DNA from 3 places in the Streptomyces sp. NPDC053427 genome. Region 2 is predicted to be linked to each of the others. Evidence: riboswitches for the same ligand, from Rfam matches in the RefSeq annotation. Region 2 holds a riboswitch; each other region holds the start of a gene.
The links. Region 2 has a riboswitch for thiamine pyrophosphate ahead of thiC (phosphomethylpyrimidine synthase ThiC). Riboswitches for the same ligand answer to the same signal wherever they lie in the genome.
Positions count from the first base shown of each region.

Region 1 (3,251 bases), on a different contig from region 2:
CCCCGGCGCGCCCCCGCCGCCGCATGTCGCCGCTTTCGCCCCGCTTCCACCCCGCTGCCGGCGCCGCTTCCGTCCCGCTACTTCATCGCCGATTTCAGCGGTAGTGCGGCGTCCGCGGCCCGGCCGCGGTCGAGGGCGGCGCCCTTCTCGATGAGTTTGCGTCCCTGGGCCAGGTCCCGGGGGCGCCCGACCGCGAGCAGCGCCGCCAGCTGGTTCCGGCGCAGCCACAGCACGGACCAGGAGGCGCCGGACGGGTCGCCGCGCCAGATCATCTCGTCGGCGCCCTCGTGGTGGCCGGCGTACTGCACGAACCGCCCGAACTGCTCGGACCAGAAGTACGGGACCGGGTCGTAGACCACGCCCTCGGCCTCGCCGCGCGCGATGTTCTCGGCGACCGCGCGGGGGCCCTGGAGGGCGTTGTCCCAGTGGTGGATCAGCAGGCGGCGGCCGTAGCGGGCCGAGGGGAAGGAGGCGCAGTCGCCGACCGCGTACACATCGGGGGCGGAGGTGCGCAGCTGTTCGTCGGCGAGTACGGAGCCGTCCTCGGGGGACACGGCGACGCCGGAGCCGGCCAGCCAGCCGGTCGCGGGCCGGGCGCCGATGCCGACGACCACGGCGTCGGCGGGGAGCGTGCTGCCGTCCGCGAGGGTGACGGCGCCGGGCTCGACGGCGGCGACCCGGGCGCCGGTGCGCAGCTCGGCCCCGGCGTCCGCGTACCAGGCGGTCATATGGGCGGACACTTCGGCGGGCAGGGCACCGGCCAGCGGACGGTCGGCGGCCTCGACGACGGTGACCGAGCAGCCCGCCTCGCGGGCCGCGGTCGCGAACTCCGCGCCGATCCAGCCCGCGCCGACGACCACGATGTCGCGCCGGGCGGCGAGTACCGGCCGCAGCCGCTCGGCGTCGTCGAGGGTGCGCAGCAGATGGACGCCGGGCACCCCTTCGCTGCCCGGCAGCAGGACGGGGGCGGCGCCGGTCGCGAGCACCGCGTAGTCGTAGCCGATCGGGCCCTCGGCGGTGTCGGCCTCATGGGCGTCCGGGCGCAGCGCGGTGACCGGGCGGCTGAGGTGCAGGTCGATGCTGAGGGCGGCGAAGTCGACGTCGAAGGCGGTGCCGTCGGCCTTGCCGAGCAGCAGCGCCTTGGACAGCGGCGGGCGGTCGTAGGGCTGGTGGGGCTCGTCGCCGAGCAGGGTGATCGCGCCGCGCCAGCCCGCCTCGCGCAGGGCGACCGCGGTCTGCACCCCCGCGATTCCCGCGCCGGCGATCACGACGCGCGGCGTGTGGTCAGGGGTCCGGGAGGACTTGCTCTGCTCGCTCACCCGCTCACTGTAGGACGGTGGGGAAGGCCGTCCGCAGCAGCGCGCAAGGAGATCTCTGACACAGCGTCACGGACGGTGACGCCGGGCCGCCGCCCCGGGGCGCTCCCTTACGGCGCGTCGCGGGCCCGTATTAGGGTGACGGGTACACGCACTCGCGGGAGCCCGGACGTACCGGGCTGAGAGGGAGGCTGGCCGGCCTCCGACCGTACGAACCTGATCCGGGTCATGCCGGCGAAGGGAGGGGTTGGACGCTCATGCCTCCACCTGCCACACCATCCGTGCCCGCCACCGGCCACCCCGATGTCCTGGTCATCGGGGGCGGCATCATCGGGCTGGTCACCGCCTGGCGGGCGGCCGGCCGCGGACTGACGGCCGCCGTGGTCGACCCCGCGCCCGGCGGCGGCGCCGCGCAGGTCGCGGCCGGCATGCTGGCCGCGGTCACCGAACTCCACTACGGCGAGCAGACCCTGCTCGGCCTCAACCTGGCCTCGGCCCGGCGCTATCCGGACTTCACCGCCGAGCTGGAGGAGGCCAGCGGGCAGCGGATCGGCTACCGGCGGTGCGGCACCCTGGCCGTGGCGCTGGACGCCGACGACCGCGCCCATCTGCGCGAACTGCACGCCCTGCAGACCCGCTCCGGGCTGGACTCGCAGTGGCTCACGGGGCGCGAATGCCGCCGTCTGGAGCCGATGCTGGCCCCCGGGGTACGCGGCGGCCTCCGAGTCGACGGCGACCACCAGGTGGATCCGCGCCGCCTGGCGAGCGCCCTGCTGATCGCCTGTGAGCGCGCCGGCGTGGTCTTCCACCGGAACCGGGCGGAGCGGCTGACGGTCGACGGCGGGCGCGCCACGGGCGTCGAACTCGCCGGCGGCGGGCGGCTGCCGGCCGGTCAGGTCGTGCTGGCCGCGGGCAGCTGGAGCGGGCGGCTGGCCGGGGTGCCCGAGGCCGTGGTGCCTCCGGTGCGTCCGGTCAAGGGGCAGGTGCTGCGGCTGCGGCTGCCGGCGGTGCCGGCCGGGAGCCCTGCCTTCCTGTCGCGCACCGTACGGGCCGTCGTACGGGGCAATCCCCTCTACCTGGTGCCCCGCGCGACCGGCGAGCTGGTCCTGGGCGCCACGAGCGAGGAGCTGGGCTGGGACACCACCGTCACCGCGGGCGGGGTCTACGAGCTGCTGCGGGACGCGCACGAGCTGGTCCCGGGCATCACCGAGCTGCCGCTGGTGGAGACCTGCGCGGGGCTGCGCCCCACCTCCCCCGACAACGCCCCGCTGCTCGGGCCGACCGAGCTGCCCGGCCTCCAGCTGGCCACCGGGCATTTCCGCAACGGTGTCCTGCTGACGCCGGTGACCGGCGAGGTGATGGCCGAGTCGCTGGCCACCGGGCGCCTGCCGGAAGAGGCCCGCCCGTTCTCCCCCGCGCGCTTCACCGCCCAAGAGGCCGAGCGCGCCCGCGTCCCAGAGGAGCAGCCCGTATGAGCGCCCCCGCGTCCACCGTGTCGGTGTCCGTCAACGGCGAGGCCCGCGAGATCCCCGGGGACCTGACCCTCGACCGCTTGGTCGCGACGCTGACCGTGGCGCCCTCCGGAGTGGCCGCCGCGGTCAACGAAACCGTGGTGCCGCGTACCCAGTGGCCCACCACTCCGCTCGGCGACGGCGACCGCGTCGAGGTGCTCACCGCGGTCCAGGGAGGCTGATCCGCAGACATGGCCGACGATCCGCTCACCATCGGTGACACCACCTTCGCCTCTCGGCTGATCATGGGAACCGGCGGCGCGCCCAGCCTCGACGTCATGGAGCGCGCGCTGATCGCCTCCGGTACGGAGCTGACCACGGTCGCCATGCGGCGGCTGGACCCGAGCGTGCAGGGCTCGGTGCTGTCCGTGCTGGAACGGCATGCGATCCGGGTGCTGCCGAACACCGCGGGCTGCTTCACGGC
Region 1 covers NZ_JBITYA010000008.1:137,347-140,597, reverse strand. The annotation lists gene ACIGWZ_RS23090 (NAD(P)/FAD-dependent oxidoreductase) at 78-1,319, opposite strand; TPP riboswitch at 1,464-1,577, shown strand; gene thiO (glycine oxidase ThiO) at 1,574-2,791, shown strand; gene thiS (sulfur carrier protein ThiS) at 2,788-3,009, shown strand; gene ACIGWZ_RS23075 (thiazole synthase) at 3,019-3,251, shown strand, end outside.
Region 1: it holds a riboswitch for thiamine pyrophosphate, as region 2 does, so the genes downstream of both, thiO (glycine oxidase ThiO) here and thiC (phosphomethylpyrimidine synthase ThiC) in region 2, are expected to answer to the same signal.

Region 2 (3,251 bases):
GGCGATCATCGCGGCACCGATACCGGACGTGATGTGGTCGTACGCAGGCGCGATGTCGGTGGTCAGCGGGCCGAGCGTGTAGAACGGGGCCTCCTCGCAGATCTCCTGCTGGAGGTCGATGTTCTCCTTGATCTTGTGCATCGGGACGTGTCCCGGACCCTCGATCATCGTCTGGACGCCGTGCCGCTTGGCGATGGTGTTGAGCTCGCCCAGCGTCCGCAGCTCGGCGAACTGGGCCTCGTCGTTGGCATCCGCGATGGAGCCGGGGCGCAGGCCGTCGCCCAGCGAGTAGGTGACGTCGTAGGAGGCGAGGATCTCGCAGAGCTCCTCGAAGTGCGTGTAGAGGAACGACTCCTGATGGTGGGCCAGACACCAGGCGGCCATGATCGAACCGCCGCGGGAGACGATGCCGGTCTTACGGCGGGCCGTGAGCGGCACGTAGCGGAGCAGCACACCGGCGTGCACCGTCATGTAGTCGACGCCCTGTTCGGCCTGCTCGATGACGGTGTCCTTGTAGATCTCCCAGGTCAGCTCCTCGGCCTTGCCGTCGACCTTCTCCAGAGCCTGGTAGAGCGGGACGGTGCCGATGGGGACGGGGGAGTTGCGCAGCACCCACTCGCGGGTGGTGTGGATGTTGCGGCCGGTGGAAAGGTCCATGACCGTGTCGGCGCCCCACTTGGTGGCCCAGGTCATCTTGTCGACCTCCTCCTCGATCGAGGAGGTGACGGCCGAGTTGCCGATGTTGGCGTTGACCTTCACCAGGAAGTTCTTGCCGATGATCATCGGCTCGATCTCCGGGTGGTTGATGTTGGCCGGCAGTACGGCGCGGCCGGCCGCGATCTCGTCCCGCACGAACTCGGGGCTGACGTTCTCGCGGAGGGCGACGTACTCCATCTCCGCGGTGATCTCGCCGCGCCGGGCGTAGGCGAGCTGGGTCACCGCGGCGCCGCCCCGGCCGCGGCGCGGCTGGCGCGGCCGGCCGGGGAAGACCGCGTCGAGGTTCTTGAGGCCGCCGCGCGGCGAGGTGTGCTTGAGGCCGTCGTCCTCCGGCCGCATGGGGCGGCCCGCGTACTCCTCGGTGTCGCCGCGGGCGATGATCCAGTTCTCCCGGAGCGGCGCGAGGCCCCGGCGGACGTCGGTGTCGATGTTCGGGTCGGTGTACGGCCCGGACGTGTCGTAGAGCGTCACGTCCTTGCCGTTGGTGAGGTGCACCTTCCGGACGGGGACCCGTAGATCGGGCCGCGAACCGGAGACATAGCCCTTGTGCCAGCCGATCAGCGGTTGGCTGCTGTCGGGGGCACCGTTCTGGCTGCCGTCCTGAGCGTTTTCAGGCGTGCGTGCATCCTGCAGAGTCATAAAGACCCAACTCCCTACGCCGGCATTACCCGGTAACAGGTTCGGCGGTCGACGCAGCGGCTTCCGTCCGCCGACGTTTCACGTGAAACGTCGCTGGGACGAAGGTCAGCGCCCTCTCAGCCCGGTGCTCCGAGCTCCCGCGATTGCAAAGGTGCCACCAAGGTAGCGGCCGGTGCGCCGAGGTGAACAGGGGGCCCCGAAGTTCTTGCAATGATCGGGGGGTGAGTTCTCCCGAGCCGCGTCACCGTTCCGCAGCGCACTCGCATGCGCACGGCCATGGGCCCGCCGCGCCCGTCTCCCGTCATCTGCGCAAGGTCATCGCGGCGGTTCTGATCCCGTTCGCGGCCGCGGTGGCGGTCGGCCTGGTGGTGCTGTGGCCGGGCGGCGCCCCGCCGCACAAGCCGTCCGGCGTCGGCTTCGACCAGCCCACGGAGCAGGCCCGGGTGATCAAAGTGGAGGAGGTGAACTGCGCGGATGTGCATGCCGAGCCACAGTCCCAGCCACCGGGAGCGCAGGGGCAGCCGCCGTCCGGGGGAGCGCCGAAGGGCAAAGAATGCCAGCAGGCGACCATCAAGGTCACTACGGGAGAGAACGCCGGGCGCACCTTCCGGACGGTGGTGACGCCGGACGCCTTGCGGCACTACACGGCCGGCCAGGGCGTGGTGGTGGCGTACTCCCCCAAGGCCCCGAAGGATCTGCAGTACTCGGTCAGCGATGTCGACCGGACGCTCCCGATGTGGGTACTGGCCGCCATCTTTGCGCTTGCGGTCGTGCTCGTCGGCCGGTTGCGCGGGGTGCTCGCGCTGGTCGCGCTGATGGCGAGCTTCCTGGTGCTGACGCTGTTCATCCTGCCGGCCATCCTCCAGGGCTCCAATCCGCTGGTGGTGGCGGTGGTCGGCGGCAGCGCGATCATGCTGATCGCGCTCTATCTGTGCCACGGTCTGACGGCCCGCACATCGGTGGCCGTGCTCGGCACGCTCGCCTCGCTGCTGCTGATCAGCCTGCTCGGCTCGGTGTTCACCGGGTGGGCGCTGCTGACCGGCAATACGGACGACACGACCGGACTGGTGCACGGCCTCTACCCGGGCATCGAGATCCGCGGCCTGCTGCTGGCGGGGATCATCATCGGGTCGCTGGGCGTGCTCGATGATGTGACGGTGACCCAGACCGCCGCGGTCTGGGAGCTGAAGGAGGCGGATCCGTCGGCGAGTTGGCGCACGTTGTACGGCGCCGCGATGCGGATCGGACGGGATCACATCGCGTCGGTCGTGAACACCCTCGTACTGGCCTATGCGGGTGCGGCGCTGCCGTTGCTCTTGCTGTTCTCGATCGCACAGAGCAGCGTCGGAACGGTCGCCACGAGTGAGGTCGTCGCTCAGGAGATCGTGCGCACGCTGGTGGGCAGCATCGGGCTGGTCGCCTCAGTGCCGCTGACGACACTGCTGGCGGCGCTGGTGGTCTCCGCGGACCGCCCGGAACAGGGCATGCCGAGGCCCGCGTCGGGGATGTCGCCGGCCGCTGCGGACGGTCGGTCCGGGCGGCGCGGTTCGCGCGGCAGGCGCCGTAAGCGATGACCGCCGCGTATGCGATGACCACCGTGAGGGCCGACCGCCGTAACGGGTGACGCCGTGAACGACGGTGCGTGCGGGAGGCGGTGAACGCGGACGGCGCTCAGCGCGCAGGACGGTGACGGGTGGGGGACCGGCGGACGGGCCGGTCCGAGGTCAGCCCGCCGGCGCTTCCGTGAGGATCCGGTCCAGTACGGCCTCCAGGGTGTCGCACACCTCCTCCTCGCCGAGCGGGACCAGACGGTCGGTTCGGTCCAGGAAGGCGACCAGCGGCGGCGCGCCGGCCCGGAACAGGGCCCGCTCGACGCCCACTTGGAGGCTGATGAA
Region 2 covers NZ_JBITYA010000010.1:233,446-236,696, reverse strand. The annotation lists gene thiC (phosphomethylpyrimidine synthase ThiC) at 1-1,356, opposite strand, end outside; TPP riboswitch at 1,351-1,507, opposite strand; gene ACIGWZ_RS27515 (YibE/F family protein) at 1,578-2,930, shown strand; gene ACIGWZ_RS27510 (SsgA family sporulation/cell division regulator) at 3,081-3,251, opposite strand, start outside.

Region 3 (3,251 bases), on a different contig from region 2:
CCACACCGATGTGTCGAGGCGGACACCCCACAGGTCGTCCAGCAGCCCGCCCCGCCCGACCAGCGCCAGGAAGGCCGAGCCGACCACGACGGTCGGCAGCACGAACGGCACCATCACGACCGCCCGCAGCAGCTGTTTGCCGGGGAAGTCGAAACGCGCGAAGACATACGCGCCGGGCAGGGCGATCAGCAGCGTCAGCGCGGTCGAGGCCGCCGCCTGCCAGACGGTGAACCACAGCACATGCAGGACATCGGGATCGCCCAGCACCGCACCGATCCGGCCGAGCTGCCAGCGCCCGCCGTCCTTGAGGCCCCGCCCGACGATCGCCACGACCGGATACGCGAAGAACAGCGCGAAGAAGACGAGCGGCAGGGCCATCAGGCCGAGCCGCACCGCCGTTCCCCGTACGGGCCTCCGGCGCAGGCCGCGGGTCACTTCAGAACGAGCGAGGACCACTGCTTGATCCACTGTTCGCGGTTCTTGGTGATGGTCTCCGGGGCCAACGCCGCCGGCTTGTCGATCGTCGCGCCGTACTTGGTGAACAGCGCCGGCTCCTTGGCGTCCTCGAGGGCCGGGTTGACGAACATCTGCAGCGGCATGTCCTCCTGGAACTTCTTGCTCAGCAGGAAGTCCAGCAGCGCCTTACCGCCCTTCTCGTTCTTCGCGCCCTTGAGCAGACCGCCGAATTCGATCTGCCGGAAGCAGGTGCCGGTCGCGACACCGGTCGGCGCCTGCCGGGGCTCCGGCTTCTTGCCCAGGACCTCGGCGGGCGGGCTGGAGGCGTAGGAGACCACCAGCGGCTTGTCGCCCTTGCCCTTGCCGGCCGCGGAGCCCGAGAACCGCTCGGAGTACGCCTGTTCCCAGCCGTCGACGACCTCGACGCCGTTGGCCCTGAGCTTCTTCCAGTAGCCCTGCCAGCCGCTCTCGCCATACCTGGCGATGGTGCCGAGCTGGAAGGCGAGTCCCGGAGAGGACGTCGCGGAATTCTCCGTGACCAGCAGCCCCTTGTACGCGGGCTTGATCAGATCGTCGAAGGTCTTCGGCGGCGCGATCTTGTGCCGGGCGAAGTAGGCGCGGTCGTAATTGACGCAGATGTCACCGTAGTCGAGCGGCGTGACACGGTGCTTGCCCTTGTCGAGCTGCAGGTAGGCAGGCACCCCGTCCAGTCCCTTGGCCTTGTACGGGCTGAAGAGGTCTTCCTTCAGGCCGCGCGAGAGCAGGGTGTTGTCGATGCCGAAGAACACATCGCCCTGCGGATTGCCCTTGGACAGGACCGCCCGATTGACGGCCTGTCCGGCATCCCCGCCCGGGAGCACCTTGACCTTGTACCCGGTCTCCTTCTCGAAGGCGGCCAGCACCGACTTCGACGCGCGGAACGAGTCATGGCTGACGAGCGTGACGGTCTTGGCATCCGCACTGCCGCTGCCGCCCGAGCTGCCGCAGGCAGCGAGAGTGGTCATGCCGACCGCGGCGGCGAGCGCTGTCGCGGTGATCCTGCTGATGGTGCTCACTGATTTCCTCCTGGCTGGCCAGGAAGAGACGCGGCCCCGCCCGGTGTCCACGGCCTTCGACGTCGGGCGACGCAAGGCAAGCGGACGCGGGCAGGGCGCAACAGCATGAGTGACGACCGAACTTCCTACCCGGAATGACCCGGGCGAGGTTCAAGGGTCTGCGGGCACCGTAGGTCTACGACGCTTCCGCACTCTCAGCGCTGTGGCGCTCCCCTGTCGGATTGTGCATTTGTTCGATCACACGGTACCAGCGAGCGGTCAGCGTTCCGAGGCCGCGAGCTGCCCGCAGGCGCCGTCGATCTCCTGGCCGCGGGTGTCCCGGACGGTCACCGGCACGCCGTGCGCCTCGATGGCCCGCACGAACGCCAGCTCGTCCTCGGGCCGCGAGGCGGTCCACTTCGACCCCGGCGTCGGATTCAACGGGATGAGGTTCACATGGACCCGCTTGCCCTTGAGCAGCCGACCCAGCAGGTCACCACGCCACGCCTGGTCATTGATGTCGCGGATCAGGGCGTACTCGATGGAGATCCGGCGGCCGGACTTCTCGGCGTACTCCCACGCCGCGTCCAGCACCTCGCGCACCTTCCAGCGGGTGTTGACGGGGACGAGCGTGTCGCGCAGCTCGTCGTCCGGCGCGTGCAGCGAAACCGCGAGCCGGCATTTGAAGCCCTCGTCCGCGAACCGCAGCATCGCTGGGACGAGGCCGACGGTGGAGACGGTGATGCCGCGCTGGGACAGCCCCAGGCCGTCGGGCTCGGGGTCGGTCAGCCGCCGGATGGCGCCGACCACCCGCTTGTAATTGGCGAGCGGCTCGCCCATCCCCATGAAGACGATGTTGGACAGCCGTGCCTGGCCACCGGGGACCTCACCGTCGCGCAGGGCACGCATCCCGTCGACGATCTGGTGGACGATCTCGGCGGTGGAGAGGTTGCGGTCCAGCCCCGCCTGGCCGGTGGCGCAGAACGGGCAGTTCATACCGCAGCCGGCCTGCGAGGAGATGCACATGGTGACCCGGTCCGGGTAGCGCATCAGGACGGACTCGACGAGCGTGCCGTCGTGCAGCTTCCACAGGGTCTTGCGGGTGGTGTCGTCGTCGCACGAGATGTGCCGTACGACGTTCATGAGGTCCGGCAGCAGCTCCGACGCCAGCTTTTCGCGCGCCGCCGCCGGGATATCGGTCCACTGCGCCGGGTCGTGCGCGTAGCGGGCGAAGTAGTGCTGCGAAAGCTGCTTGGCGCGAAACGGCTTCTCGCCGATCGCGGCCACCGCTTCGCGGCGCTCGACGGGGCTGAGATCGGCAAGGTGGCGCGGGGGCTTCTTGGCTCCGCGCGGCGCGACGAAAGTGAGTTCTCCGGGTGCAGGCATGGTGCTTCCAGTGTCGCAGACGCGCGAAGAGGGGCCCGCCACGTAGTGCGGCAGGCCCCTCTGAGCGCCGGAACCCCCTCGTACGCAGCGGAAACGCGAGGGGAGCGGGTGGGGTTCGGGCGAGGATCGCAACGCCGGGGCCCGCGCCGCCCCGTGCGCGGAAGGCGCCCGGAGCGGCCGGGTGGGCGGAGGGCGGTTCAGCCGGAGCCGACGAAGACCACGAACAGCAGCCAGACGACCGGCGCGGTCGGCAGAAGGGAGTCGAGGCGGTCCATGATGCCGCCGTGGCCGGGCAGCAGGGTGCCCATGTCCTTGATGCCGAGATCCCGCTTGATCATGGATTCACCCAGGTCACCGAGGGTGGCGCTGGCCGCG
Region 3 covers NZ_JBITYA010000012.1:244,191-247,441, reverse strand. The annotation lists gene ACIGWZ_RS31115 (ABC transporter permease) at 1-456, opposite strand, end outside; gene ACIGWZ_RS31110 (thiamine ABC transporter substrate binding subunit) at 432-1,460, opposite strand; TPP riboswitch at 1,616-1,736, opposite strand; gene rlmN (23S rRNA (adenine(2503)-C(2))-methyltransferase RlmN) at 1,770-2,876, opposite strand; gene ACIGWZ_RS31100 (phosphatidate cytidylyltransferase) at 3,074-3,251, opposite strand, start outside.
Region 3: it holds a riboswitch for thiamine pyrophosphate, as region 2 does, so the genes downstream of both, ACIGWZ_RS31110 (thiamine ABC transporter substrate binding subunit) here and thiC (phosphomethylpyrimidine synthase ThiC) in region 2, are expected to answer to the same signal.